2 linked regions of the Stieleria sp. JC731 genome follow. The protein of the gene in region 2 binds, or shares a complex with, the protein of the main gene of each other region. Links are inferred from orthologs where the notes say so. Each region holds a gene or a part of one and is shown on either strand. Other genes may lie near its edges.

Region 1 (14,942 bases), on a different replicon or contig from region 2:
GCCTGATTAGAGAGGACAAGTCACAGGCAAAGATTTTAACCCATCAGCACTGACGTTGCCGTCAACGGGGCCTAGCCTTCAACGGGGTTTCGATCGAGTCAACTGGCGGAGCGATTCGAACAGGCTATCGATTTGTGTATCGGTCGGGTCTGGCGCGATCGCCGTGTAATACTCCGGCGTAATCCCAAGTGCCGCACGCATCGCGGCGGCACGTTCGGGAGGGGCATCGATCATCTCTTCGACCAAGTCAAAATCTCGATCCCAAAGAATTCGATCCGCGAGGCACTCGACAAGCCACTGCCAACGATCAACCTCGGTGCATTCGGGCAACAGGTCTTCAACGGCAGACGATTCGTTTGCCTCCAGAGTGATACGGTCCGACGGGAACAGCTCCGTTTGCCGGTTCGCCCCGATCACTTCGTTTTCCAGATAAGCCTGCAGCGCCGCTTGCCGCCACTGGTACCTGACCTCCAGCGGAGATACAGGCTGCAATTCGATTTCCAATTCAATCTGCTGAGACACGTTTTGGTAAACCGCAGCGACGGCAGCTTCGTTGACCCCGGTCAATTCCACGGTGTTATCGGTCGATAGCAGCAGGCCGTTGGCGAGCAGTTCCAGTATTCCGAGCTGCTGCTGCCAAGCCAACTCGTCAAACAGAGTCACGCCGTATTCCCAGGGTGACTCGTCGGTTTCGCGACAGCTGATCAGTTCATCGACCATCGTCGAAATCGATCGACGAATCAATTCGGCTTCCCGGCCGAGCAAGATTCGATCGCCCGATGGAGTGTGCCAGGTCATGATGAAAAGTCCAAATACCAACCGCACGTGCGAGAGACAAGAACGTCATCGTACCAAGTTCGGAATCTCCGATGGCGCGGTGCTGATGACGTAGCGGAGATCTTGATCGAATGAGCTGCGGTGTGCAAGTTTTTGCCCCGATGGGACGGCGAGCGAACCGTCGTCATCCCGTCACTGCGTCTGCGATATGTTGTCGATGCACCAACAATGTTGCTCGCCCAGACTTCCGTCGGGTGAACAAAGAATCGCAACTTGGGGGAATTAAATGCCGTTAGACGCTTCACCCCTAGTTCGCTGATCGACGATAGAGTGATTTTCTCAACCCGAATCACCCAGATTGAAGCACCTTTCTGGCCGTATTGGCCTGGGCGGCTTGGCGATGACCCTCCCATCCATAAAAATTGCGAGACTTCCAAAAGAAACAGAACATCGTCGAAAGTCGAACGAGGCGCCTCCCGGCAGATTTCTCATCAGTACCTCGTCCATTCCCCCCCGACCCAACCAAACACATGCCTGACCACCACACTCTCGATATCAAACGCGTCGCCATCCTATTCGCAGGCGGCCCTGCTCCGGCAGCCAACGCGGTGATCTCGACCGCCGCATTTTCGTTCTTGGAAGAGGGCGCTCAGGTCTTTGGTATCAAACACGGGTACAGCCGCCTGACCGATTACACCGCGGCCGGACCGCTGCAAGAAGGCGTTGATTACATCCGCTTTACCCACGACCTACTGACGAACGCACGCAGCAGTCGTGGAATCATGATCGGCACCGCGCGAACCAACCCAGGAAAACACGTCAGCAGTCCTGAACACCTGAAAGATCCTGAACTGGTCGCCCCGCTGCGACGCGTTTACGAAGGCCTCTGTTCATTGGAAGTCGACGCGTTGATTTCGATCGGCGGTGACGACACCCTGAAAACCGCCAACAAGCTGAAGATGTTCCAAGACAATCTTCCCGGTGACGCACGACGATTCCCTGTCATCCACCTGCCCAAAACGATCGACAACGATTACAGCGGAATCGATTTCACGTTTGGTTTCTTCACCGCTGTCGAAACCCTGGCAGAAGAAATCCGCAACCTGAACTACGACGCCGCCGCGGGTAAGGCGTACTTCCTTTGTGAAGCCATGGGCAGAAGCGCCGGCTGGCTGGCCTATGGCGCCGCGATCGCTGGCGAAGCAAGCTTGGTGATGAGTGTCGAAGACGTCTGCGGCGATCTGGCGACCGAAGAAGTCGATCCAGAAACCAACGAGACTCGCAAAGTCATGGTGCTGGACAAAGTCATCGACAAAATGGTCGACATGATGATCGCCCGTGAACGCGAAGGCCGCGAATACGGAACCATCGTCGTCGCCGAAGGCTTGGCCGAGTTCCTGCCGATGAGCTATTTGGAAGGCGTTTCGCGAGACGAACACGGACACATCAACATCTCGGCCATCAACCTATCGACGTTGATTAGCAAGCTGATCGCCAAGCGATACAACGAACGCACCGGAAAGACTCGCAAGGTCAACGGATTGCAGTTGGGTTACGAATCCCGCTGCGCCCCGCCGCATGCCTATGACGTCATGCTGGGTTCCCAACTTGGTGTGGGTGCATACCGTGCCCTCGTCGAAGAAAAGCTAAACGGCGTGATGGTATCGGTCTCCGGCCAATTCAACCTACACTACGTCCCGTTCGAAAAGCTGGTTGACCCAAAGACATTGGTCACCAAAGTTCGATTCATCGAACCCAAAAGCGACTTCCATCGCTTAGCTAGATTCTTGGAAACCTGCACCGAGTAATCGCCGGCAAATACGGTGTGACCCCCAATCCTTGTGACAAGGCTCTGCCTTGTCACACAGACCAATACTTGTGATAAGGCTCTGCCTTGTCACACAATGCCCGGCAGGCTCCCGCCTGCCAAATACCAACCTCCGCCTGCCAGCTCGGCCATCGACAACCCTGAGCCGCCACCCAAGGCTAAACCAGCTTCGAACACAGCCAGTCCAACTCGCCCGCGATATCTTCAGCCAACCCACGGGCTCGCATCTCACTCGGCAGCACCGTCCAGGCATATGTCTCGGCTTCGAGGTGCCCGGTAAAGTCGACGTCGATTTCAGCGTCGCTTAATGCGGCAAGGCATTCCAAAACCTCCGCACGAGTTGTTTGCAACAACCCGAATCGCTCCAAGAAGATCGGAACGTGGAAGTGAATCACCCAGCGATCCAACTCCGCCAGTTTTTCGACATCGGTTTGGCGAATCAGTTCGGGTAGATCCGTTGCTAATCGGAAGCCGCCTTGTCGGTCGACTTGTCCGGTTTGATGCAGATATCGGTCCTCGGCAAACTCCGAAAGCTGCTTCAGCGCGTCAGCGTGTTGCTCCGCAGGAATTGATTTCCAATCGGCAACGATCGCGCTACTGACCTGGACTTTACCGATCGAAATCCCAGCGTCGGCATAAGCTTTGATCGCATCACGCTGTGGCTCGTTCATCACCGCACTGTGACAGATGTCGTGACAAGCACTGATGTACTGGCGGTGTTGCTTATCGGGAAGCTGCGCGTCAAAGAACGCGACCATATCATCAACCGTGTCCAGCGTACAACCTGGTTCAGGTTCGATCGCAACCGTGATTTCCCGGCCACTGGAATCGTGCAAATCCGCTAAGAACGTTGCCAGCGTGCGCAAGTTAGCACCGGCAACATCAAGCTTGATATTGCGAGCGTTATCATTTGCAAACGGGTTGTCCGGCCAACCGATCGGTAACGTACTGATCGAACCGATCGCCTCGTCATCAGGCATGATTGCTGACAGAATTGTCGCCAGACGCTGGGTGTACTCGAGGCGTTCGCGGTCGGCCCAAGTCGGCAGGTAAACACCTTGCTTTACGCGATCACCATGAAAATTGGCGAAAGGGAAACCGTTGATGGTGAAGGCTGATAGCTTTGCTTCCGTCAGGAATGCGGCGAAACGATCAAGTTCGCCATCGACCAATTGCCGTGAAGCCTCATCTGGGATCCAAAGCCCGACGCCCAGCTGTTCGCAAGGCCGCGTCAAAGCGAGTTTTTCACGAACGGCAACCGCGTAACGGGTCAAGTTTTCGCGGATCGAATTTAGATCGGTGCCTGCATGGACGTTGGTGCAATAACCGACCTGTGTCGACGCAAGTTTCCCAAGGTGAAGCGTTGAAGTCACAGTCGAATCAATCCTTGTCTAGGAAGCGTGGTCGCCGAAAAGCAGAACGCCAGTTCGTCAAACGTTTTTGGCAATCCAATCACGATTGAGCAACCAAACGAGCAAACCTTTCTGCGCATGCATTCGATTACCGGCCTGCACGATGATGTCGCTCTGGTCTCCGTCGATGACTTCATCGGTAATCTCTTCACCACGAACGGCCGGCAAGCAATGAAGCACGCGAGCGGTCGATGGGGCTGCGGACATTAATTTCGCGTTGACCTGATAGTCGGCGAATGCGTTTCGTCTAATCTCGACTTCCGCCTCCTGTCCCATACTGACCCAGACGTCGGTATAGATCGCATCGGCAGTCGAAACGGCAGCCGCAGGATCGTTGGTGATACTGAAGTCTGCTTTGGGGTGTTCCTTTTGCAAACGTGCAACCCACTCGGCGTCCATCTCGTATCCGTTTGGACACGCCAGCGTGAACTTCATGTCCAGCTTGGCACAAATCAGGGCCATCGAGTTGGCCACATTGTTACCGTCGCCCACGAACACGACATGCTTTCCGCTGTAGCTTCCGAAAGCTTCTTCGACAGTCATCACGTCCGCGATCGCTTGGCACGGATGACAAACATCTGTCAAGCCGTTGATCACCGGCACAGCGTCGTAGCTGGCAAGCTGAGTCACGCTGGAATGACGATTGGCTCGGCAGACAACCGCGTCGATAAACTGGCCCAGGACTTTCGTGAAATCCGAAGCCGACTCGCGTTTTCCCCAACCGACATCGTCGCCGAGAAACAAACTTGATCCGCCAAGCTGCGCGATTCCCGATTCAAAGCTGACTCGCGTTCGCAAACTTGGTTTCTGGAACAGCAACGCCACAACACGATTGTGCAAAACGTCTGGTCGTTCGCCCGCTTTCAACTTGCTTTTGACAACCTTGGCCGTTTTCAAAATCAGCTTCAGATCGTCGGTGGAGACGTCAAATAGAGATAGAAAATGTTGCATGTCAGTAGACTCAGTTGCCGCCGTGACGGGAAAAGGAAAAGTTCAAAGTCACGCGGTTCCGTTTGCAGGTTCGCGATAAATTTCTGTTCCAACACCTTCGGAGGTATAGATTTCCAGCAACAGCGAATGCCGTAGACGGCCATCGATGATGTGGACTTTGCCGACGCCGCGATCAAGTGTTTCCAAGCAGGCTTCGACTTTGGGGATCATCCCTTCGGCGATATGCCCGGACGCAATGAGATCACGGGCTTTCGCTTCGCTGAGCGAATGGATGATGGTGTTGGGGTCATCCTTGTCTAAGCGGACACCGTTGACGTCGCTAAGGAAGACCAGCTTTTCTGCACCGAGCGCCTGTGCGACAGCCATCGCGGCGGTATCGGCATTGACGTTGTATAAGTTGCCTTCGCGGTCTTCGCACATGCTGGGGATAATTGGCACCTGATCGGTGTAAAGCAAGCCTTCGATCACGTCGCGATCGACATCGGTAACCTTTCCGACGTGTCCCAAGTCTTCGCCGGTTTCCAGCGCCAAACGCTCACCAAACAAAACGTTGGTGGTATGGACCGATAGATTCATTGCGCGTCCGCCCAACCGCTCTACTTCATCAGTCAGGTGGCGGTTCACCTCGCCCGCCAGAACATCGCGGACGACCTGGAGGGTCGCGTCATCGGTGTATCGTCGCCCATGAATGAACTTGGCTTCGATGTTCGCTTCGGCAAGTGCCCGGTTGATTGCCTTGCCACCGCCATGAACCACGACGGGTTTCATCCCCACCGTTTCCATAAAGATGACGTCCAGCAGGATGTGCAGCAGCGCGTTGTCGTCATCTAAGACACTGCCGCCCAATTTGATAACGGTCGTCTTGCCACGGAACCGACGGATCCACCCCATCGCTTCGATCAAGGTATCCGCTTTCGCAATCGCTTCTAGCACGCAGGAGACTCCCGTGAAGGACAGGGCTGGGGGTAAGTTCAAAATTTCAACACCAAGACGACTTCACCAAAGATCGGTCGCAGCCATCGGTCGACTAAAACCGTTTGCCCGCATGACCTCGATTCGACAACCTCCGCTCCTTCGGTGAGTCACCCGCATCGGGCGACCGGTCAATCTCGTTGTGAAAATTGGTCATTGGCGACCGGGGAAAAACGCATCATGCTAGGTGCCTGCGGTGTAGGGGTCAATTGTCAAGGCATCTGTCTGATGACTTCACTGCCGAAAATGACGAGAAAACGGGCAAAATCGGCCCCTGAACCCTCCAAACCATTGGTCTAGACGAGGAAGAAATCTTGATGAAGAAACGAACGGTCGCCGTCATCGGTGGTGGCCAAATGGCCCGCGCACTCGCCGGTGGCATGCTGGCGTCCGGAGTGATCCAAAATTCGGACCTGTACGTCGCCGACCGCAACGATGACAAACAACAGTGGTGGAAAGAACAATATCCGGGCGTCACCGCCGCAGCCGACCTCAAAGACATCGTTGCGGATTGCGATACGGTAATCCTAGCCGTGAAGCCTTACGGCATTGCCGATGTGGCGGCACAGGTCGCCAAATGTGGCGGGGCCAACAAACTGGTCATCTCGCTCGCTGCCGGAATCTCGCTAGCACAGATTGCCAAACATGCCGGGCACGAGCGCATCATCCGCGTGATGCCGAACACTCCCAGCTTGGTCGGCGCCGGGGCGAGTGCTTACTGCCTGGGTAAAGACGCCACCGAAGACGACGGCCAATGGATCGATGAAGCACTCGCCGGCGTCGGCGTCTCGGCCAAAGTCACCGAAGCCCAAATGGATGCGGTTACCGGACTGAGCGGCTCAGGTCCGGCCTACATCTTCATGGTCATCGAAGCACTTTCCGACGGCGGCGTTCTTTGTGGATTGCCGCGACCGTTGGCGATGAATTTGGCTGCCCAAACGGTTTTGGGAGCCGCAAAAATGGTGCTCGAAACAGGACGACATCCCGGCGAACTGAAAGACGCGGTTGCCAGCCCGGGAGGAACCACCATCGCGGCAATCCAGGCACTTGAAGACAACGGCGTTCGGTCGGCAATGATCGCCGCGGTTCAGGCGAGTGCCAACCGCAGCAAAGAACTGAGCTAAGGATTGTGCTTCTAGGCAACAACCTGCCAAACATTGACGCTGACCATTCGGCTGCGCGACTGCCGCCGAATGCATCGCCAAATTCATCACAGGGAACTCGTCTAAAAGTTCAGAATTACAGTTCCAAGAACAGACGAGCAGGATCTTCGATCACCTCTTTGATCGTTCGCAAGAATCCGACCGCTTCACGGCCATCGACAATGCGATGGTCATAGGTCAAAGCGACGTACATCATCGGCCTGATTTCGACTTGGCCGTTGATCGCGACGGGGCGTTCCTGAATCGAGTGCAGCCCCAAAATTCCCGACTGTGGCGGATTCACAATTGGGGTGCTTAGCAGCGAACCGTAAACACCACCGTTGCTGATCGTGAAGGTTCCGCCGATCAGGTCTTCGGCCTGCAAACGGTTTTCCGATGCCTGTTTGGCAAAGTCAGCGATGGTCCATTCGATCTCGGCGAAGGACATTAATTCGGTGTTTCGCAAAATCGGAACGACCAAACCTTTGCCGCCGCCAATCGCGACACCGATGTCGTGGTAGTTGCGATAGATCGCGCTGTCGTCACGGATCTCCGAATTGACCGCTGGAAACCGCCGGAGCGCTTCGACGCTGGCTTTCGCGAAGAACGACATGAAGCCTAGCTTGACGCCGTGCTTTTCCAAAAACGCGTCTTTGTATTTTTTCCGCAGCGCCATCACCGGCGACATATCAATTTCGTTGAACGTCGTCAGCAACGCGGCGGTCTGTTGAGCGGTGACCAAGCGTGATGCGATCGTCCGACGCAGCATGCTCAGCGGTTTCACCTCTTCGCTGCGATCGGGGCCACCGGTCATCAAAGTGCTTTGCGGACGTGGAGGCGACGCGACGGCTTTGGATGGCTGTTCTGGCTTTGCCGCAACAGGGGCGGGTTTGGCTTTGCCGCCTTCATCCAAGAATTTCTGCACGTCCTCTTTCAACAGGCGACCGCCTGGTCCCGTCGCGGGAACGTCCGACGCGGACAAACCGTTTTCGTCCAGCAAGCGCTGCGCCGCTGGCATCACAAAACTAGCACTGCCTGAAGGTGCACTTGCTGAAGACGATCCCGACGGCGCTGATTCGCCTGCACCCGAACCGGAATCGGAAGCGCCACCACCGGCAGGTTTCGGAGCAACTTTGATTTTCGCAATCACCTCACCGACTTCGGCAAAATCTTCTTCTTGCTTGGTGATGTCTTGCAAAAAGCCGGAAGCTGGCGACGGAAGTTGGACGGACGCCTTTTCGGTTTCGATTTCGATCAAATCTTCGCCGCTTTCGACCCAGTCGCCTTCGGACTTTAGCCAAGCGCCGAGTTGGACTTCGGTAATAGATTCGCCCACGGTTGGGACTTCAACGTCTACGATTTCGCTCACGGGTCCAGGTCTTCCAGGTCAGATTGAAAACAGGTTGGAACGGGCACTTGCAGTATGGAAAGGATACCGAGTGTGCAATCGCTCTCACAGCGGTGTCCCGCTGGTTCTACGAAGAGAAACTCGGCGTATCGACACTGTTACCCCTTCGACACAATAGCCCCATTCCTGAAACATTCGTTCGCTGAAACGAACTGTTGATAGCAAATTCGGCATGGAGTCAGCCGACCGAGCCAGTATCGGAGCGTCCTTTCGAGCCACGGTCCGCGACGCAACGTCGCACACAACCGATCGATCCTGCAGCTTCCCGTTTGGGGACAGGCCCCAGATTCCAGTTGGGGACAGGCCCCAAAACTTGATCTGCCAGCATTTCCGATCGACGCCAACTTATGATTTGATCGCAAACACTCAAAAGCTGCTGACTTTGGTGAGCCTTTAACGGCCCAGCCCTTCCGATTGGGGAGATTCTCTTGCGTCAACCGACCTTGTTCCGGTAAAGCTCGTGATGCAAATGGGTCGGCGGTCCGAAATGCACCGCAGATTGACTAACCAAACGATCTTTACACCCCTTTGCGGCATGACTAAAAACGCATGTTCCATGGAAATCGTCTGACGATTATTGGTGCGATTCGCGACAGGAAGAAGCAGGATGCTTTCATTTTCGATCATTACGCCGACCTTGGGTAAACGACGATTTCTCGTCGAGACTCTGGAAAGCGTCCGGCAATCTTCAGCTGATTTAAACGTCGAGCACCTGATTGTCATTCCTCCGCGATCTCCAGAGACCCCGATCAAATTCGATCTCGGTGAAGCCGATCTAGCTCGAAAGTTTATCGAGGCACCGTGCTCGGGCCCGGCTTCGGCTTACAACCATGGCTTCGATCAAGCGACAGGTGACCTGATCGGATGCATCGCCGATGATGACACCTATCACAACGACACGCTTCAACGTGTTCAAGCGATCTTCGAATCCGACCCCAGCATCGACGTTGTCTACGGCGGAATCGAGCAGATTGACGAAGACAGTGTCGCCTACCGAACACAGATTCCACGCAAGCTGACAGCATCGCGGATTCGCCGCAAATCTGACAGTTTCCAACCGAGCCTTTTCTTCCGCCGATCGGTTGTCGAAGAGATCGGCCAATTGGACGAAAGCTTGCAATGTCATAACTGGTACGATTTCATTCTCCGCGCCTACAAAGCCGGAAAGAAACTGCACTACGTTGCCGACTGCCTCGGTTGCAAACGACGCCACCGAGACAACACGCACTTTGGCAATATGGCGATCAGCTATCGGATCGCGAGAGCACAAGAACGCATCGAAGTTGTCAACAAACACTTCGGTTATGTCCACGCATCAGCAGCTTTAGAAGCCGGTCACTATCTTGCAGTGCAGCAAGGATATGACCCTCTGAAACCTGGATACGACGGAGCGATGCTTCGGTTGGCCGCGCAATCGGTCAAACAAATCGAATGCAAACCGAACTTGCTATCCACTCATGTTCGCGCCCAAGTCACTCGCTCGCTGAAATACCCACGCGAACTGACCCGCTACATGCCAACGTCGGTAGCGACTGGCGTTCGCGGTTTCTTTCGCAGTCGCTTGTTTCAGCTGAAGCAACACGAACCACGAGACTTTAGCGTTCAGAACGACGCTGCCTTGGATGCGACCGCGAAACAGCTGTCGATCGGTATCGTCACTCCAAACTTAAACACGGCTGAGTACCTGCAGCGGACGATCGAAAGCGTCGTCGGTCAAAATTTCCCGCGGCTTCAGTACGTCGTCCAAGATGGCGAATCGACTGACAACAGCGTCGACATCATTCGACAATTCGAATCGCAACTTCACTGCTGGGAATCTCGCCGTGATGGCGGACAAACGCAGGCGATCAACCGTGGGCTAAGCCATGTCGACACCGACATCATGGCCTACTTGAATTCCGATGACATCCTGCTGCCCGGTACGCTTTCGTTTGTCTCGGAATACTTCCGTCGCAATCCCAGCGTCGATGTGATCTATGGCCATCGATTGATCATCAACGAGAACGACAAAGAGATCGGCCGCTGGGTTTTGCCGCCGCACGACGATCACGCAATCATGTTTGCCGACTACATTCCTCAAGAAACCATGTTCTGGCGGAAACGGGCATGGGAAGCAGTCGAATGTACGCTTGACGAATCATTCCAGTTCGCAATGGACTGGGATCTAATCCTACGGTTCCGTGCCGCGGGGTTAAAGTTTGTTCGAGTCCCACGTTTCCTTGGTGCCTTTCGAGTGATCGAAACTCAAAAGACCCAAGTCCTCCTTGAAACGGTTGGTGCGACCGAAATGAATCGGCTTCGCCGACGTGTACTCGGACATGTTCCGACGACTCGTGAAATGCGGCGAGCGATTCGACCTTATCGGTTTCGGCAGTGGTTCCACCACCACGCGCAAACCTTATTGGAGACCACCCGAGGTTAGGTCACGAAGTAGTCGATATGAAACCATTCCTCCGCATCGCCAAAGGCATGGGCCGTTATCCAATGGCCCTCGCCGCGTCGATCCTTTGCTCACTTGCCGTCGCGATGCTTTGGGGCGGTAACATCGGTGCCGTCTATCCTGTCTTAGAAGTCTGCTTGAACGGCAAATCCGTCCAACAGTGGATTACCGACGACATCGCCGAAGCCGAAGAAGACATCGAGAAATACCAGGCCGAATTGAAGGCCCTGCCGGCTCCTGGTGACGCCGCTGCGACCGAGGAGATCGAGACGCAGCGTCAACACTTGAAGGATGACATCAGGTCTTGCGAAAATACGATTTCAAATCGTCTTCGCGTTCAGCCGTACGCCGATTACTTGCCCAAAGACCCGTTCCACACCGTTCTGGTTTTTATGGCGATCCTGCTGGCGGCAACGGCACTGAAAAACCTGTTCATCGTTGCCAACTTGGTGACCACGACTTGGGCAGTCCAAAAAACCACCTTGGATCTGCAGAACGAATACACCGAAAAGGTGCTCGCGCTGGACATGTCCGCGTATGACAAGTTTGGCACCAGCCAACTCGTCACGCACTTTACCGAATCGATCGAACACGTCAGCAAAGGTCTGCACGTTCTATTGGGTGCGTCCGTTCGCGAACCGCTGAAGATCATTGTCTGTGGTGTCGGTGCGTCGCTGATCAGTTGGCGTCTGATGCTTTTCACATTGATGATCGCGCCGCCGACGGCACTGCTGATTTCAACACTCAGTCGCAAGATTCGCCGGACGCTCAAAGCGCATGTCTCCGATTCGGTCCACCTCAACAGGTTGGTTTTTCAATCGGTGATGTCGCTACCCGCCATCCAGGCCTACGGTATGGAAAAGCCGATGGCTCATGAAGTCGACTTAGCTGGCGACGAACGGATGCGTCGATCGGTAAAGATTTCGTTCTGGATCGCAATGACCAAGCCGGTGACGGAACTTGCCGGAATCACCGCCGTCGCACTCTCGCTCGTTGCCGGTGCTTACTTGGTACTGAACCAACAAACGGACCTGCTCGGCATCCAAATGACAGATCGTCCGCTGACGATCTCACAGATGCTGGTCTTCTTCGGCATGATGGTCGGTATGAGCGACCCGGCCAGAAAGCTGACAGACGTTTATAGCAACCTCCAAATCGGCATCGCGGCGGCAGATCGTGTTGCAGAAATCTTGGACGAAAAGAGCCGCTTGGAGTTTGACGACACAAACAGCAACACCGCACTTGCGACTGCTGCTGCGTCCACCACCGCGCCCGAACCATTCGACCAACACGAACCACATCCCTTCAACGAAGGCAGAGTCGAATTTCGTGGGATCTCGTTCGGCTATCTTGCTGAACAATCGGTCCTCGACGAAGTCGAACTTTGTGTCGAACCCGGTGAAACAGTTTGCATCGTCGGTGCAAATGGCTGCGGAAAGTCAACACTCGCCAAGTTGCTGCTCCGCTTTTACGATCCACACGATGGACAAGTGCTGGTCGACGGTATCGACCTTGCCGAGGTCGATCCAAAAGTGGTTCGCCGCGCGATCAGTTTTGTCGCACAAACCCCCGCGATGATTGACGACACCGTCGCGGCAAACATCCGATTTGGTTCAGTCCATGCGTCGGACGAGCAAATCGTCGAAGCAGCGAAACTGGCTCGAGCTGAAGAGTTCATCGTTCACCTGTCCGATAAATACGACACCGAAGTCGGTTTCGACGGAAACCGACTCTCCGGCGGACAGAAACAACGAATCGCATTGGCTCGCGCCTTTCTACGCAATCCGGCAATTCTGATTCTCGATGAAGCGACCAATCAGATCGACCAGCACAGCGAACAAGTCATCTACGACGCATTGCGTGACTACGCTCGCGATCGGACTTGCATCTTCGTGTCGCACCGACCCGAAGTCTTTGATCTCTGCGACCGAATCGTGGTAATGGATCACGGCAAAGTAGTTGCCAGCGGGGCACCAGAAGCACTGCTGAAAACCTGCCCGCCGTTTGCGAAATTGTTCGCCGCCAACCTGGAATTGTTGACATCTCGACAGGCAGCTTAGCCTGTTCACCGACCTTCGCGCGAACACGCTAGTACTTCGTTCGAACTCGATTCTAGGATTAGCCGTATGGAGCCAGCTACGGTTTCAGTGCAATAACCGTGGCTAATGCCTTTCGGCTGATGAATCGAACTCGTATTTCCTATGGAACGAAACGCTAGACTTGCAGCCAAGGCAAGAACCGCTATTGGCCCCCCTCTATAATTAGAATGCAAAGCTACGTTAGCTTTGCAGGGCTACAATAGCGATGCTTTGACAGCGAACGCGTTCCGTCCACCCAGGTTGATGCAGATGACCGGCGACGAAAAGGCACCGGCCGATGCAACGGATCATCACTCGGGGCAGCCATCGGGCAAAGAGCTCCATCGCGATTCACCGAGTCCCGATCACAGTGATGTTGCGAAACACAGTGATGTTTCGAAACACAGTGATCTTGCAAAAACACGCGAAGATCTTGTTGCCTCCGGAGGCATACGGGCAGCTATTGATGATGGCGAGCCCCGCACGGTCGATGGCAGCGACGATTTCGAAACGGACGAACTGATCAGTGACTCCGAAGCGAGAACGTTCCTTTCGTCTGCACCGCAAATCGACCGTTATCGGGTCGAACATCGTTTGGCGTCAGGTGGCTTCGGGAATGTATTCCTCGCGACCGACACTCAACTGAAACGCCGCGTCGCGATCAAGATTCCACATCAAGAACGGATGTCAAAGTCGTTCGATGTCGAACGCTTTTTGGAAGAAGCCCGAACGATCGCAAGCCTTGATCATCCCGGTGTCGTACCGATTTACGATTTCGGGAAGCTTCACGATCGCTACTACATCGTGTCGAGGTTTATTGATGGCCAGACCCTAGGGCAATGGATTCAAGAACCTCATCGAGGAAGCCAGAAAGTCGAGATCCTGCGCGATGTTGCTGAGACTCTGGACTTTATTCACCGGGCCGGGGTTGTTCACCGCGACATAAAACCTGCGAACCTGCTTCTCGACGACCAACAGCGATGCTTTATCACCGACTTTGGTTTGGCACTTCAGACCGATATGCCTACCCGTCGCGCAGGGAAAATCGGCACCTACGCGTACATGAGCCCTGAACAGGCGCGGGGTGAGAATCACCTGATCGACCGACGCTCTGATTTGTTCAGCCTTGGCGTTGTGATGTACGAAGTGCTCTGTGGCACGCTACCGTTCAGCGGGGATTCGCCAGATCAGACGCTTCGCATGATCTGCAATTCTCAACCCGAATCACTAAGAACACACGATCGACAGATACCCAAAGAACTCGAGCGTATCTGCCTGCGGCTGCTCAGCAAGCGTGCGACATCGCGTTATCAAAGCGCTGCCACCGTTGCAGAAGACCTTGCCTGGGTCCTGCAAAGTGATCAGTCAGACGAGTCGTGGACCTTGCAAGTCGCACGCGGAACCAAATCGCGAAGGCGAGATTTCCCTAGCAGCGGCGAACGCCTATCCAACAGCAGTGACAAGCTACTTGATATCGTCCCACGTGGACTGCGAGCTTTTGATCAGCAAGATGCGGACTACTTCACCAAGTTACTGCCGGGACCGTATGAACGCGATGGGCTGCCCGAAAGCATTGCCTTTTGGAAAAGCCGCATCGAACCGCCGAACGAGGCGATTCCGTTTCGCGTCGGCGTGATCTATGGCAAATCGGGATCGGGCAAGTCTTCGTTTATCCGAGCTGGTTTGCTCCCACGACTTCCAAACTCTGTCATCGTTTGCTTTGTCAGCGCGACTTCTGAGAACACCGATCAGCAAATCTTATTTTCCCTCCGCCAACAGATCCCATCACTGCCCAACTCGCTATCGGTTGTTGAAGCGATCGAGTGGATCCGCAAAGCGTTCAATGGTGGCGAGTTTGAAGGCAAGAAACTGCTGCTGGTGATCGACCAATTCGAGCAGTGGCTCCATGCCTACGCCGGCAAGTCCAACACTCC
Region 2 (15,485 bases):
TCGTCGCTATAGACGCCGTCAACACGGGTGGCTTTCAAGACAACGTCGGCATCGATCTCTAGCGCGCGCTGTGCGGCAGCGGTATCGGTGGTCACGAATGGGTTGCCAATTCCTGCGGCCAATATGATCACACGCCCCTTTTCTAGATGTCTGATCGCACGGCGGCGGATGAATGTTTCAGCAATCTTGTCCATCGGGACTGCAGACATCACGCGTGTCGACAGGCCTGTTTTCTCAATCGCATCTTGCATTGCGAGTGAATTGATCACTGTCGCGAGCATACCCATATAGTGTGCGGTGGCTTCTTGGACCAACGCGTTGGTACCAGAGAATTGCGCACCACGAAGGATGTTGCCTCCGCCAACGACGATCGCAATTTGGCAGCCGCTTTCGTGAGCCTGTTTAATTTGGTTTGCGATCTCACCCATTTCTTTGCTGCTGATCCCTCGCCCCCCGGAATCGGCGAGGCTTTCCCCGCTGAGTTTGAGGATCACTCGTTTGTAGCGAAGGTTGCTGTCGTTTGATTCGGGCATGACGGTGCAGGATCTGTGGGGAAGCAGTGATGGTCTTGGGTGACCGTGGCAAGGTTTCAAGAGCATACGAAAAAACCTCGTTCATCCGCAGGGGACGAACGAGGTTTCTTGGATGGGAGAGTTTGGACGGTTTTAACACCGTCCGGCGGCACCACTGCGTGGCTTAGCCACCAACGGAAACTCGCTTGAACGCGACAACTTCGGCGCCGTCGCTGAATTCTGCGATTGCGGCTTCGACTGTCTTGGTGTCATCAAGAGCGTAGAACTGGCTTAGCAAGCACTTCTCTTGGTCCAACAAGGTGTTGTCGGCGACGAAGCGTTCCATTTTTCCGGGAACGATCTTGTCCCAGATCTTTTCTGGTTTGCCTTCAGCCTTTAGTTCAGCCTTGATTGCTTCTTCTGCGGCAGCCAAAACTTCTGGGGTCAGTTGTTTGCGGCTAGCGTACTGAGGGACGTTCTTGAGTGGTTTGCCAAGGCGTTCGCGGTCTTCGTTTTCGATCTTGATTTGTCCTTGAAGCGATTCGGCTTCTTTGGCGACGTATTCGGCATCGAACTCGTCTGGGGTCAAGATTGAAGGGCTCATCGCTGCGATGTGCATTGCAACGCTGCGGAAAAACTGTGCCGCCTCGTCTTTGCCGCCGTCCTTGTAGGAAACAAGGACACCGATCTTGCTGCCGGCGTGGATGTAAGAAGCGAGTTGGTCGCCTTCGACAACTTGGAAGTCCGCGACTTCGATTTTCTCGCCAACGGTACCGGTGCGTTCGACCAGTTTCTCGGCAACAGTGCTGCCTTCGAATTCCATTGCGGCGACTTCTTCTTTGGTCTTCAGGCCTTTTGCAAGGGCCGCTTGGGCGAGTTGTTCGGCAAGCTTGAGGTGGTCTTCGTTTTTGGCAACGAAGTCGGTTTCGCAGCTCAGTGCCAGCAGGACGCCTTTGTCGCCCTCGGCGACTGCGACGACAACGCCTTCGTTTGCTTCGCGGTCAGCACGCTTTGCAGCGACTTTTTGACCTTTCTTGCGCAAGTAATCCAGTGCACCTTCCAGGTCGCCGCCGGACTCTTCGAGTGCTTTTTTGCAGTCCATCATGCCTGCGCCGGTGGACTTTCTAAGTTCGCTAACGTCTTTGGCTGAGATCGCCATGGCTGCCTCCGATACGTCTAAATCTGAGTTGTCTTATGTGAAGTGTTGCCGGCGGTCATGTGATCGCTGGCAGATGATTTAACGGTGACGGTCCCGCTGTCGGTGGGCCAATGCGAATGGCCGATTCGATTGACAGGGGCTCTCTTAAAAACAAAGCGTCAGGGTTTTGAAGTTCTGACGCTCAGCGGATTTCGTTCGTGTCTGGCGCGGCACCGTGGTTTCAGGTGCCGCATCGATCGTTAGAGCTTACGCTTCAGGAGCGGCGGCTTCAGCAGCAGGTTCGGCCGCTGGGGCTTCAGCTGCAGGTGCGGAATCGTTTGCACCAGGAACTTCGGTCATTCCGCGTCCCTTGATGACAGCTTCGGAGAGTTGCTTCAGGATCAATTCGATGCTGCGAATACCGTCGTCGTTACCTGGGATCGGCAGGTCGATCAGCGAAGGATCACTGTCGGTGTCGATCAGGCCAACGGTGGTGATGCCGAGGCGTTTTGCTTCGCGAACGGCGTTGCGTTCTTTGCCTGGGTCAACGATGAATAAGCATTCGGGCAAGCGGTTCATGGTTCGCAAGCCGTTCAGGTTGCGATACATCTTGCGATATTCACGATTCAGGGCCGACTGCATCTTCTTGCTGTAGCCGTTGATCGCGTCGCTGTTGCGGATTTGCTCCAGCTCTTCCAAACGGCCCAGTCGGCTACGAATGGTGCGGAAGTTTGTCAGCGTACCACCAAGCCAGCGTTCGCTGACAAATGGCATGCCGCAGCGTGATGCTTGTTCTTCGATCGCTTCGCCGGCTTGACGCTTGGTGCCGACGAACAAGATCAACGATCCGCCAGAAGCAACTTGGCCGAGGTATTTCTTTGCTCGCAACATGCCGCGAAGGGTTTCGCGGATGTCCAAGATGTGAATTTGGTTTTTGCTACCGAAGATGTATGGCTTCATCTTCGGGTTCCAGAGACTGGTGCGGTGTCCGAAGTGAACACCAGCTTCAATCATTTCCTGAACAATTGGATTCGACATCGACAGATTTTCTCCGTTCTGTGATCAGCCAAGGCTCGCACGAAACAGTGACGCAAACGGAAACGACAGTTTCCAACACGGCTGTTCCCAGGGGCTGGCACCGAAGGCAGCGAACGCTGCAGGTGCCCCCGCAAATAGCGGGGCCCTTCGTCCCATCAAAGCTGACGGTTTGGGGGTTAAAAAACATTTCACCCGCATTTGCAGGTGAGGGGGTCAGAAGTTAGCGAAAGGAATTCGATTCGACAAGGCATCAAATTTGCTTCGCAGGTACGGATATCGGACGCCGATCAGCGTTTGTCCTCCTGAATCGATCGTTTTCCGGCATTGCACCCGCTGCTGGTGTAGGCACTTTTGCTGTCGATCGGTGTTCTAGCCTAAAAATGACCGATATTTGAGTCTCTGCGCAACCTGGGATGGTTGATCATCGAGTCTGGCCTGAATAATCCACTGGCATCTCCATTGAGGGGGCGGGGGCATTCAAATAGCAGCTCCGACAGGGGCGAAAACATCGTTCTGTCTTGCCATGCACCCGCCGACTTCGCTATGTCGAGTATGGATGCCAGCTTTTAGGCATTTCGCAACGGGCAAACTTGACGCTTCAGTGACAGGTCCGCGGTGGCTGGTTCCCTAATGTGACCGACCGCAGCTCTGGAATCGGCTTCAAACGAATCAAATTAGACGGATAAGCAGACATGGATGTCTTCGCACCGAATCGCAGCGTTTCACACCAAGCTAAACGTACACTCCTAAGGAAACAAATTGCGAAGTTGTTTTCGGTAGGGCTGGTGGCTTCTTCGGCTGCGGTTTTCGTCGGCGCTATCGCATCGAATGCAAATGCCGCACAGCCGTTGACTGATCCCATTGTCGCTTCTGCTGGTCAGGCTCCCGTGGACAGCAGTCAGGCTGCCGCGGACACCAGTTCCGAGGCGGCGGGAGAACCGTATGTCGTCTTTGTTGCTGATCAAAAAGCGTATACACGATGCGGCCCAGGCGAAAAGCACTATCGGACTGATGAGCTTCGCGTCGGACAAGAGCTTGAGGTCTATGTCGAAACCGAGGACGGTTGGCTGGGGATTCGGCCAACAGAAGACAGTTTCTGCTGGGTTTCAGGCGACTCCGTCCGGTTGGACAGCAATGGTGAGGTCGCCACTGTCCTAGAGGACAAGACGATCGCTTGGATCGGAACCAATTTGGGACAGGCGCGTCGCTATCGTTGGCAGGTGCAGCTGCAATCTGGCGAAGAGGTTGCCGTGATCGATGTCGCAACCCGACAAGATGGAGCCGCAGAAAAGAAATGGATGCGTATCGTCCCACCCTCGGGCGAATTCCGCTGGGTGCACCGGGATCAGGTTGTCGATTCCGCTGAAGCATTGGCGGCGGTGATCGCCAAAAACGCTGCTTCGGCGAAGTTGGCTTCTGCAAAAACGCAAGCGAAGCCCGCTAATTCGGTTGGCAAGACGCTTCAGCCGGTTCGTCCCATCGCCGCTGCGAAGCCGCAAGAGGTCAAAGCGTCCCCTGCTGTGCAGAGAGTTGCATCAGAGTCTGTTGCTGAATCGTCAACAACTCAGCGAGTCGCGGAGGCCGATGTCAATGCATCGAAGTCAGCGGAGCCTCGTTCGGCCGATCCGGGCTTAAGGGTCGTCAATAACGTTCCACAATTGCAACCGATTCGGCAAACACCTCGAGCCGTCGTTCAGGATCGAGCCATTCAGTTTCACCGCGGTGTAGACGTTGAAGAATTTGAAGACCGTGGCGCGGTGATCGGCAGTGGCCTTCGTCGTGACTGGGGATCGGAAGATGCTGCGTTGGCAGATGCCGCAGGCGATAGTTTTGATCGTTTGGCAGGCGACTTGGATGCATCGTCGGTCTTGTCCGAGGATGCGATTTCGGCACCTCCGGCTAACGGTGCTGCTGCGGCGGCATCCGCGATCGCCAGTCCGTTTAAAAAGGTTTCTGAGGTCGTCGCCAACTTTATCAGTCCACCTCGGATCGTTCAGATCGATACTCGCGACCAGAACGCGATGGCCGCGCAGGCTAGCTTTGATCAGCAGTGGTCTGTCGGTCCAGGAAGGCAATCTCCGGTTCAGCCAAACTTGATGCCGCCGCAATCACTTGGTGCGATCGCTTCTTACAATACTTCACCTATTGCTACCGCGGCTCCGGTAGGCGGAAACGCGCTCAGTCAGATCGGGAGTCGTTTAGGTGAGCCGCAGGTAAGCCCAGCAAATCATGTCGCGCAGGCCAGTCGCGTTGCTCAGGCCAGTGCGGCAGAAACTGCGAAGCGTCGAGAGGTTTCGGTTGAACAGATCGCACGTATTGCTGACGCGATGGTAACGGCGGATGTTGGAAATGTAGACCGTTGGCTTTCAAAGCTGATTGCCGAGAGCGCCAGTGCGGACGAGATGGATCCGTTGATCCGTCGTGCGGAAGACCTGCTTCGAACCGGCGTCATTGCGGATGCGAATCGAACTCGCGAATTGCTGTCGCGGGCTAGGGAGTACCGCTACATTGCCGCGCGTCGTGACGGTCCGACTTTGGTGCGAGGCAACGGTGTTGGAGTTCGCAGTGAACCGGTTTTAACCGCTTCGCAGTCCCACGCCCCTGCGTCGCAGTCCATTACCACCGCTTCGCAGGCTGTTGCCCCTGCTTCAGCGACAGTTGAGATGCCACTACAGACGCAGGTTCCCGCAAAGGTTGTTCCTGTCGAAGATCCTAAGCCAGTTCGTGAGAATGCGACGGGGTATTTGGTGCAAGTTTATTCTTCGCGTCCCAACAGTCCGCCATACGCACTGACTGATGAAACAGGCGTCACAACTGCTTACGTCACACCGTTTCCGGGGATCAATTTGCGAACTCACCTCAATAGCCGAGTTGCTGTGAAGGGTCAGCAAAAGTTGCTCGAGGGGATGAGTACGCCACACTTTCTGGTCGACGAAGTCATTCGCCGCTAATCAGTTCAGTCAGGCGATTGTTTTCAGAGATGTAGGTGGCAGTCGCCGAACTGCAGATCAAGGCACGCATTCTGTCGTGCCTTGTTTTTGTAGAGCGTGAATGCTTTCACGTATCCGCTCGCAATTACTCCGCAACGAGACGCGCGAGCGTTTCCGTCTGCGTTGACGTTGGGGGCTAAGGCAAGCTATGCCAGCTGTTACGCCGGCAATCTTTTTAGCAGCGTAGCGGGAGCATTTGGCTGAGGTACTGTCGGGTGTGATCTAAGACGTCGTCGTAGCCGATGTGTTCGACGTCTTCACCGATCAGTTCAACTTCGAGTGCGCCTTGATAGCTGTAGCGGACCAGCAGGTCCATCAGATCCATGATCGGAACTCGCCCATCGCCGAGAAGGCAGCGATTCATTTCACCCAGAGGGCTGTGACGGCCGTCGCCCAGTTGGACGAGTTGGATGTAAGGTGCGACTTCACTAAATAGCTGAAGTGCATCGTCTTCCATGCCCAGATGGTAGGTGTCAAAGACTATGCCAAGCGACCGATTGTTGACGCGATCAATGATGTCCATGGTCGCATCAAGCTCGTTGATGAAAGACCATTCGTCACCACATCCTGGGTGCATCGGTTCGATAGCGACTTTAACACCGTGTTCGGATGCGACCGCAGTGATCCGCCTTAAGGCTTGGCACAATACACGTCGCAAGTGAGTGCTGATGTGATTGTTTTTACCACCAGCGAGAATGATCAGTGATTCGGCACCGAGTTCGGCTGCCTGCATCACGGCTGCGATTCCGTCGGAAACGGAGTCCTCAAAGGATCGGCCATCGCTTCCGGTGAAACCCCCTGCCCACGATAAAGAAGTCGCGGTCATGGAGTGTTCGGCAAGCAGCTCGGCTGTCCGTTCGATTCCGTAGTCTTCGACCTTCGGACGATACAAACCGATGCCGGTAAAGCCACGCTCGAAGTACGCGTGGACGTCTGCTTCCAAATCCCAACGCAGGGTTGATATTTGGCTGACAGATAACTTGTTCATCCGTGTTTGACCAATCAGGTAGTGATCCCCGCTTGGCGGAATCGCTCAAGCGGCTAGTGCCACGAGCGATTGTAATAGATCTTCGAATCCAGCGATGCGCGAACCCTTTGATGGCAAAACACTTTTTTCAAAAGTCTAAGCGAGATCTTCGAAAGCGGCTTCGATCAGTTCACGTTGTTCCAAGACGTGTGCAGCCATACTGCCGGTGCTCGGGCTAGCCGATTCCGCACGTGTGACTGGTTTGAGCTGCCAGCCTGCTGCGGAAAGGTCATCGCCGAAGTTTAGTTTCACGTAGGGCCACGAACCCATGTTAAGCGGTTCGTCTTGAACGAAGAACAGTTCTGCGTCGCGAGGTGCGCCATCGAGTGCGCTGATCAGCTCTTCGCTGGAAAGCGGATAAAGCTGTTCTAGTCGGATCATCGAAACATCTTCACGACCGAGTTCTTCGCGATGCTTCTTCAGGTCGTAGTAGATCTTTCCGGTGCAAAGGATCACACGTTTGGCGTCTTTAACAGCGACGTTCGGATCGGCTAGCAGTTTCTTGAAGCTTCCGTTGGCGATTTCGGCACGTTGGCTAATCACTTCGGGGTGACGCAGCAGGCTCTTTGGGGTGAGGACAACAAGAGGCTTGCGCCATTTGCGAATGACCTGTCGACGCAGCAAGTGAAAGTATTGCGCCGGAGTTGTCGGTTGGCAGACTTGGATGTTGTGTTCAGCGCTCATGGCCAAGAAACGTTCAACACGAGCGCTGCAGTGTTCGGGGCCTTGGCCTTCGAAACCGTGTGGCAACAGCATGACCAATCCGCTGAGCCGATTCCATTTGTCTTCGGCGCTGGCGATAAACTGGTCAACAATCACCTGAGCACAATTCCAGAAGTCACCGAACTGCGCTTCCCACATGACGAGGTCGTTGGGTGCATCAAGTGAGTAGCCGTATTCGAATCCTAGGACACCAGCTTCGCTGAGCGGGCTGTTGTGGATTTCGATACTGACGTCATCGTTGGCCAGCGAAGTCAACGGCATGAAGGTCTCGCCGGTTTTAACATCATGCTGAACCGCATGTCGTTGTGAAAACGTTCCGCGTTGACAGTCTTGTCCGGTCAGGCGAACGGAATGTCCGCCGGACATCAATGTTGCAAACGCGGCCAATTCAGCCGTCGCCCAGTCGAAGGGCAATTCGCCTTTTGACATCTTCCGGCGGTTGGCGATCAGTCGCTTCAGTTTCTTGTGCGGCGCGAACTCATCGGGCAGGCGAGTGATCTCGTCGACAAGTTCGCCGAGTTTTTCTTCATCAACGGTGGTGTCTGTCGGTTCGACGGGTTCGGGGCCACCGAAGTATTCGGCCCAGCCAGCGGCCAGGGTTTGTGTATCTGGAACGAAGGGTTCGTGCTGGCTGGCTTCAAATTCCGATTCGAGTTTTTCGGTTCGTTTCTTTTGGATCTCTTCTGCATCGGCATCTGTGATCTTGCCGAGCGTTTTAAGACTGTTGAGGTACTGTTCGCGAACGCTGGGACGTTGGTCGATCGTCGCGTACATCCGTGGCTGAGTAAATCGCGGCTCGTCGCCTTCGTTGTGTCCCCAGCGGCGGTAGGCGTATAGGTCGATCACCACATCGCGTTGGAATTCGTTGCGGAAATCCATCGCCAGTGACACAACCTGGGCAACGGCCTCGGGGTCTTCACCGTTGACGTGGAAAATCGGGATTTGCAGCATCCGTGCGATGTCGGTCGCATAGGTTGTGCTGCGACCGCACTCCGGTTCGGTGGTGAAGCCGACTTGGTTGTTGATCACGATGTGCAAGGTTCCGCCGACGCGGTAGCCATTAAGTTGGCTGAGGTTCAGGGTTTCTTGCACGATGCCTTCGCCCGCGAATGCGGCGTCGCCGTGAATCAGCATCGTCATGACTTCACGACGGTTTTTGTCACCGCGATGGTCTTGTTTGCAACGGGCTCGTCCCATCGCCACGGTGTTGACGAATTCCAAGTGGCTGGGGTTAAAGCACAGCGAGATGTGCAACCGGTCTCCGCTGGCGGTTTTCCAGTCACTGCTGTAACCCAAGTGATAGCGAACGTCACCGCCACCACGGTTCATCTCTGGATTTGGATCATCAAATGACCAGAAAATATTCATTGCACGCTTCTTCATGATGTTTGCCATCACGTTCAAGCGTCCGCGGTGGGCCATTCCCATCACGACTTCTTTGACGCCGTGTTCGCCGGCCTTTTCCAGGGCCAAGTCGATCATCGGGATCAGTGTTTCGGCGCCTTCGAGCGAAAACGTCTTGGCACCAACGAATTTGCGGCGGACGAATTCTTCGAAAATCGACGCATCGGCCAGTCGGGCATAGATCCGGCGCTGGACCTGGCGTGACAGTTCAAGCCGATTTTCGGTGCTTTCCATCCGTTGCTGCAGCCAATCGCGAATGTTGCGATTGTCGATATGCATGAACTGCGCACCGATGGAACGGCAGTAGGTGTTCTGCAGTTTTGTAAGGATGGCGTCCAGTGTGTCGCCTTTGACATGCTCGACCGCCGAGGAATCGAGCCGCCGCTGCAAGTCGGTTTTGCTAAGCCCATAGCGTGTCGGGCTCAGCTCTGGTGGCATCGAGCGATCAATCCCCAGTGGGTCCAGCTGAGCGCGGAGGTGTCCTCGCACACGATACTCACGCACCAATTGGTTGACCCGGTCCTGCATCCGCGACATCCAAAGGGCTTGGTCGGTCGCTTCGTCACCGGTTGATCCCTTGGCTGCGCGAGCGATCGCGGCGCCAATCGAGGGTGGTGCAGGTGCTTCGGCAACGGCGGTCTGCTGGCCATTGCCGGAGGACTTTGCCAAACTGGCGCCGCCCGAACTTGATGCGGTCTTCGCGGCGCTGCCTTTGCCAGGCGAGACAACCATGAATTGTTCGAAATATTGCCGCCAGGTCTCCGGGACACTTTCGGAATCCTGGACATATTGGACATACAGTTCATCGATGTAGTCCAAGCTAAACGTATTCATATCAACCGATGCCGATTGCGAATGTCGTCGACCACATTGGGAAGGTTGTGCCGACGAGTGTACTTCTTAATTGACGGAGCGAATCGCGACGTTGTCGCAGGCCGATGAAGGCGAATTGGCCGACGCGATAGCGACACTCCCAATTGTCCTGCCGCTACTTTTGTCAGTCTAGAATTCCTTCGTTTAATCGTCACCTACAGCCAGACGCCCCGCAGTTCGTTTTCTGCAAAATTCCCAAACTGGTTTTTTCGTTTCAGTTTGTGCGGATTCCCAGTTCGATATCAGGGACCGCCCTCAGCGTTTCGGCGATCAGCGAAGCGTATTTGAGTTAATGCAGACAGACTTTGCTCGAATCCTCTGCAATTCGCCAAACGCAAAGCCCGGTCGGTGCTTGCACGGGCGATTTGGCTGGTCAGTCACACGAGTGCTTCGTTCCAACTCGATTTTAGGATTAGCCGTATGGCTTTAGCCACGGTTTCAGTGCAGTAACCGGGGCTAACGCCCGTCGGCTGATGACCCGAACCCGTATTTTCTTATGGAACGAAGCACTCGATTGATCATTCGCTGATCACTTTTTGACCAACGACAACGCAACCCGCTTTCCTAGTGCCGGCCCGCCACGATAACTCTTGTTGGCTGATCGGCTGCGTAAACGCTATCCTAGCGGTGCATTCACGGCATCGCACCGAACGCTCTTTGAACGGTTCGGTATGCCAGAGGCGAATTATGACGATCATGGAGGTGAAAAGTGCAGGTAATGAAACGCAATCAAAGGCAGCTGTCTCGATCTCGGTCAAAGTTGATTGTTGCCGGGGTGATGGGACTCGCCGTAACTGCGGCGATTGGCAGTGCGGCGATTTCCAGCGATGACGCCCCTATCCAGACAAAACCTGCCCAAACAAGACCGACCCAGAATGCTGCCCAGCCGGCCAATCAACGCTGGGTAAATCAACACTGGGCCAATCAACGCTGGGCACAGCTTTCCAATGGTCAAGCACGCACGCCAGTCGGGACGGCTACGACTGACACGGGGCTGGCAAAAGAAACGCCCGATGCCAGAACGCCAGCTTTTGAGCCGCTGACGATCGAGAAGACGCCGCTGGGGACCGCGATTACAATGCCCCAGGGCGTGACACCGCCTTCGGCTGATATTCAGGACAACCCTGCGATCGAGGAAGCGATTCGTCGAGCACTGGATTCTCCGAACGATGTCGGGCCGATTAATAACCCAATGCTGGGGGACGTCATCAATGTCATCCGCGGGCAAAAAAGCGTGCTAGCCGGGTCGACGCTTGAAGAGATGCTTCGAGAGGACCAACCGGAAACGTCCCAGTCCGATCCAAGTTCAAGTCGGCGTGATCAGTCATCGCGTCAAATGCGCGCTGCGGAGTCATTGTTGAGGTCGAGCCGATTGTTGGAGCAAACTGGTGCAGGCGGTGATTCGCGGGATCAGTTGATTCGTCAAATGCGTTCGGAGGCAGCAAGGTTATTGAATGAAGCGTTGAAGCCGGCCGAATCGTCACCGGCGAACCAGCCAGCCGAAATTCCTGTGAAGCAAACTTTGGATCAGGCGACTGCCACCGGATCAGGCAATGCTCCAGAGCATCGCAACCGATGATGTCCGACGGAGGGGGAATAAACCGAGAGCGAGCTGATTGCTTCGTTGTCATCCCTCCCTGAACCTTCCCCCTTACCTTCAAACCATCACGCGACCACGGTCGCTTCGATTCATTGTCCGCACGTCGTCACAAGAAACAGTCTGTTCGTCCACTGGACGCGAAGAAATCGCCGAGTGCTTCGTCGGATGCGGATCAAGGCGTTCCGCCATCGACCGATACCATCGCCAATGACGGAGCACGTGCGAATGTGAAACGCCCGCGCTGGCTTTTATTCGCCTCGGTAATCGTGTTGCTAGCCGCGGGAGGGGTGTTTGCAGATTACTTCTCCGCGATGCCGGAAGGGATCACGCCCACTTTCGTTGGACGTCAAGCTTGCGTGGATTGCCATCAAGCGGAAACCAAAGCCTTCATCGGATCCGATCACGATAAAGCCATGGATTTGGCGACCGATGAAACGGTTTTGGGTGACTTCAATGATGTCACGTTCGAGCACGATGGGCTGCAAAATCGAATGTACCGAGACGGCAAGCGTTTTATGGTGCATACCGATGGCGAAGACGGCCAGATGCACGACTTCGAAGTCAAGTATGTCTTTGGGGTCTATCCACTGCAGCAGTACATGGTCGAATTTGATGATGACAAGCCGTCGCCGGACAAAGGAAAATCGTCTGAAAGTGCCGATTCGAATTCTGGCCCTGATCAAGCCGAGCCTGCGACGTGCGAAGTCGGGCGACTGCAAGTGCTGCGTATTTCCTGGGACAGTCGCGATAAACGCTGGTTTTATCTGCGACCGCCAGATGTGAGCGACAAACTTGCCGCGGACGACCCTTTGCACTGGACCGGAATCGCACAACGTTGGCAAACGATGTGTGCGGAATGTCACTCGACGAATTTGCAAACCAATTTCGATCCGAAAACGGTGACTTATCACACAACTTTTTCCGAGATCGATGTCAGCTGCGAGGCATGTCACGGACCGGCGTCTTTGCACGTTGAGCTAGCGAACAAGAAATCCATGTTCTGGGATCGACGCTATGGTTACGGTCTTGTCAATCAGCTCAAGGGTGACGATCCCGAACCGCAGCTGCAGACATGTGCCCCATGCCACAGTCGGCGTGGTGTGATGGATGACAGTGGGACCGGTGGTCCGAATTACTGTGATCACTATCGATTAGAGACGCTTGGTGAGTTGACGTACCACGGCGACGGTCAAATCAAAGATGAAGACTATGTTTATGGTTCGTTCATCCAAAGCAAGATGTACCACAAGAGCATTCGTTGTACCGACTGTCATGATCCACACTCACTAAAGCTTAAACACCCAGGCAATCAGACCTGTACGTCGTGCCATCAGCACCCTGCCGGAAAGTACGATGTTGTTTCGCACCATCAGCACGCACCAGGATCCGAAGGTGCAAAGTGCGTGAATTGTCATATGCCCGAGACGACTTATATGGAAGTCGACCCACGGCGTGACCACAGCATTCGAGTGCCTCGCCCGGATTTGTCGGTCTCATTGGGGACGCCCAACGCTTGCAGTCGCTGTCACGTTCAGGACCAGCTGAAAAACTTGGCACCGGAGCAGAAGAGCCGATTCGAAGCCTATGACTATGCACGGTGGCTTCGGGTTGCCGAAGAGACTCCCGAGATGCCGATTGGGAATGATGGTGAATCGATTCGACAGTTGATCAAAGAGACGGATCAGTGGTGCGACGCTGCGTGTGACCAATGGTATGGAGCAGAACGCAAAAAGGAGCCGCATTTCGCAGAAGCTCTTGTGCCGCTCCGCCAAGGTGATCCCGAAGGCATTGAACGCGCAGCGGAGTTTCTCTCTTATGACGACCACCGGGCTCCGGCAATCGCGCGTGCGACACTTTTGGAAGAGCTCGCCCGGCGGCGTGTGATGGGGCTGCCCAACTTGGTCAATTCAATTTTGAATGACCAAGATGAACACCCAATGGTTCGTTCCAGTGCCGCATCCATTCTGCCTTCGACCGGTTCGACCCAAACTCGCGAACAGCTTGTCAAGTTGCTCGACGATCCATCGCGTTTGGTGCGCTCGACGGCTGCCCAAAGTTTGGTGCATTCACAAGAGCTATCGCGTTTGTCAGCTGCTCAACGTGCCAAGTTAAATACCGCTTTGGATGAAGTTCACGACGAGTTGATGGTTTCATCGGACCGTTCGGGAGCCCACCTTGGCTGGGGGATCATTTGCGAACGATTGGGGCGAATTCCGGATGCGATCAATGCGTATCAAGATGCCATTCGTGTCGAGCCGAGGACGACCGGTCCGCATGCAAATCTGGCATCGCTTTATGAGCGAATCGCTGAGAGCGTTAATCCAGCCGAGCGCGAAAAATACCTTGCCGCAGCAGCTAAACTTAGGAAACAGAATTTGGGGCTTTTGGCTCGCGATGCGGAACTGGCTCCGGAATTGGCACCGATCCAATTTCAGTACGGTTTGGCTCTTTATCTGGATGGGCAACTCGACAAGTCGTTGGAACAATTGAAAAAAGCTGTCGATCTTGATCCCGAAAACCCGCAGTTCAAAGTGGCCTATGATGAGCTTCGGGCCAAACTGGAGTCGGATGCCGGGCAGTAAACATGACAGGTTTTGCAGCCAGCAGATTTTGATTGTCGCCCTTCACTCCGTGAAGGTAGCGTTCCGTCCCCAGGATCATGCGGAGGAGAAGGTGCAAAACAAAGTCATCAGGCTGCTCAGCGACGAGGCGTTTAACAACCACTTTGCTCCGATAATGTCGAACGTGAATGCGTGCTTTGCTAAAATACTTCGCCGATTTATGGAACAATTGGACCGGTGATCGTGAGATGGAGTTGGCGATCCGCAAGTATCTCAACAGCAACGGATACTTCGGTAGCTCCATGAAGCTACAAAATGTGCGATTGGTCGCGGTCCAGCGCCCCGGTTGGCTTCAGATCTATCGGTTCGAAGCGGTGGCGCGTGTCGAGCTACCGGCTTCTGATGGTCCGGAACCGGAACCGGTGTATCATCAGCTCTACGGGTTGGTGAAGGACGACATTCGGCACAAAATACTGGTGGTTCGGGCATTCGAGTCGTCTTTGCAGCGACGCAAACTGTATCGCGAATGGGCCGAGGATTTGATCGAGCTGCGCGGGGCGCATGGCTTAGGCTAGTGGTCAGTCGATTTGCGACTGCCGCCTTTCAATCCGCGGGAGTAGCGGTTTTCCGGCTGGGTTGGCAGAATCGAAGGTGACTTTAGAAAAGGCCAAAGCTGAAGATCAACAAGTCCTTTGCGTTCGGGCGAACCACACGATTCCTTTTGATGAAACTACAACAACGTTGACAACGTGATGCGAATTTATCAATCACTGCTCGTTCTTTTGTTCGCCACCACACAGGTAGCGATTCCCCAAGAGCCGGCTAGTAAAGAAGACGTCCAAACGAGTGATCCCGCTGCGGCTGTCGACGAGCAAGAGCTATCTGCGGAAAAAGAAGCCGAGTTGATTTCGTCCACACGGCAGATCACGTTCGAAGGCCGCCGCGCCGGTGAAGGCTACTTCAGTCGTGACGGGCAGAAGATGGTCTTCCAAAGTGAGCGTGATCCAGCCAATCCGTTCTATCAAATCTTCTTGATGGACTTGGCAACCGGTGACATTGAAAAGGTTTCGCCGGGACAGGGCCGAACAACCTGTGCTTGGATTCATCCCGAAGGCGACCGGGTATTGTTTTCGAGTACACATCATGACCCGACCTCGGTCGCCCAGCAACAAGACCTGCTGCAGCGTCGGCTGACCGGTGATGTGCCACGCTACGAATGGAACTACGACCCGGAATATGAGCTTTATGAACGTCTCGACGACGGATCGTACAAGCGATTGTCCAATGCGAGGGGCTATGATGCCGAGGCGAGCTACAGCCCCGACGGAACACAGATCGTTTTCGCATCCAACCGCGCTGCCTATCAAAAACAGCTTTCGGAGCGAGAAACAGAACTGCTGAAGCATGATCAGCAGTACTTCATCGACCTCTATATCATGGATGCAGATGGTTCGAACGTCCGGCAGCTAACCGATGTTCCAGGCTACGATGGCGGGCCGTTCTTTTCACCTGATGGCGAACGCATCTGCTGGCGACGTTTTGCCGAAGACGGCCTGACTGCCGAAATCTATACGATGAAACGGGACGGTTCGGACGTCCGACGATTGACCGAAATCAAT

The links.
Region 1: LOC67_RS19445 (region 2) and odhB share a complex: the UniProt entries of both Bacillus subtilis proteins name them as parts of the 2-oxoglutarate dehydrogenase (OGDH) complex. The link is inferred for Stieleria sp. JC731 from one-to-one orthologs.

Annotation. Positions count from the first base shown.
Region 1 is NZ_JAJKFQ010000001.1:377,494-392,435, reverse strand. What follows is about bases 6,316-9,152. They hold odhB (2-oxoglutarate dehydrogenase complex dihydrolipoyllysine-residue succinyltransferase), read right to left. Parts: upstream 8,452-9,152; coding sequence 7,180-8,451; downstream 6,316-7,179. Other genes in these bases: LOC67_RS01260 (glycosyltransferase), read left to right, coding at 9,098-9,152; proC (pyrroline-5-carboxylate reductase), read left to right, coding at 6,316-7,064. Also shown: hypothetical protein, read right to left, coding at 79-798; 6-phosphofructokinase, read left to right, coding at 1,308-2,585; metabolite traffic protein EboE, read right to left, coding at 2,764-3,978; argF (ornithine carbamoyltransferase), read right to left, coding at 4,036-4,968; argB (acetylglutamate kinase), read right to left, coding at 5,017-5,901; more of proC, read left to right, coding at 6,258-6,315; more of glycosyltransferase, read left to right, coding at 9,153-10,912; ABC transporter ATP-binding protein, read left to right, coding at 10,930-12,990; bifunctional serine/threonine-protein kinase/formylglycine-generating enzyme family protein, read left to right, coding at 13,279-14,942. UniProt on the Bacillus subtilis protein: E2 component of the 2-oxoglutarate dehydrogenase (OGDH) complex which catalyzes the second step in the conversion of 2-oxoglutarate to succinyl-CoA and CO(2).
Region 2 is NZ_JAJKFQ010000011.1:674,841-690,325, forward strand. The notes cover bases 6,602-9,981. They hold LOC67_RS19445 (2-oxoglutarate dehydrogenase E1 component), read right to left. Parts: upstream 9,667-9,981; coding sequence 6,802-9,666; downstream 6,602-6,801. Other genes in these bases: LOC67_RS19440 (sugar phosphate isomerase/epimerase family protein), read right to left, coding at 6,602-6,666. Also shown: pyrH (UMP kinase), read right to left, coding at 1-533; tsf (translation elongation factor Ts), read right to left, coding at 697-1,671; rpsB (30S ribosomal protein S2), read right to left, coding at 1,918-2,688; hypothetical protein, read left to right, coding at 3,381-5,639; more of sugar phosphate isomerase/epimerase family protein, read right to left, coding at 5,854-6,601; hypothetical protein, read left to right, coding at 10,424-11,284; HEAT repeat domain-containing protein, read left to right, coding at 11,398-13,887; hypothetical protein, read left to right, coding at 14,055-14,441; M28 family peptidase, read left to right, coding at 14,619-15,485. UniProt on the Bacillus subtilis protein: E1 component of the 2-oxoglutarate dehydrogenase (OGDH) complex which catalyzes the decarboxylation of 2-oxoglutarate, the first step in the conversion of 2-oxoglutarate to succinyl-CoA and CO(2).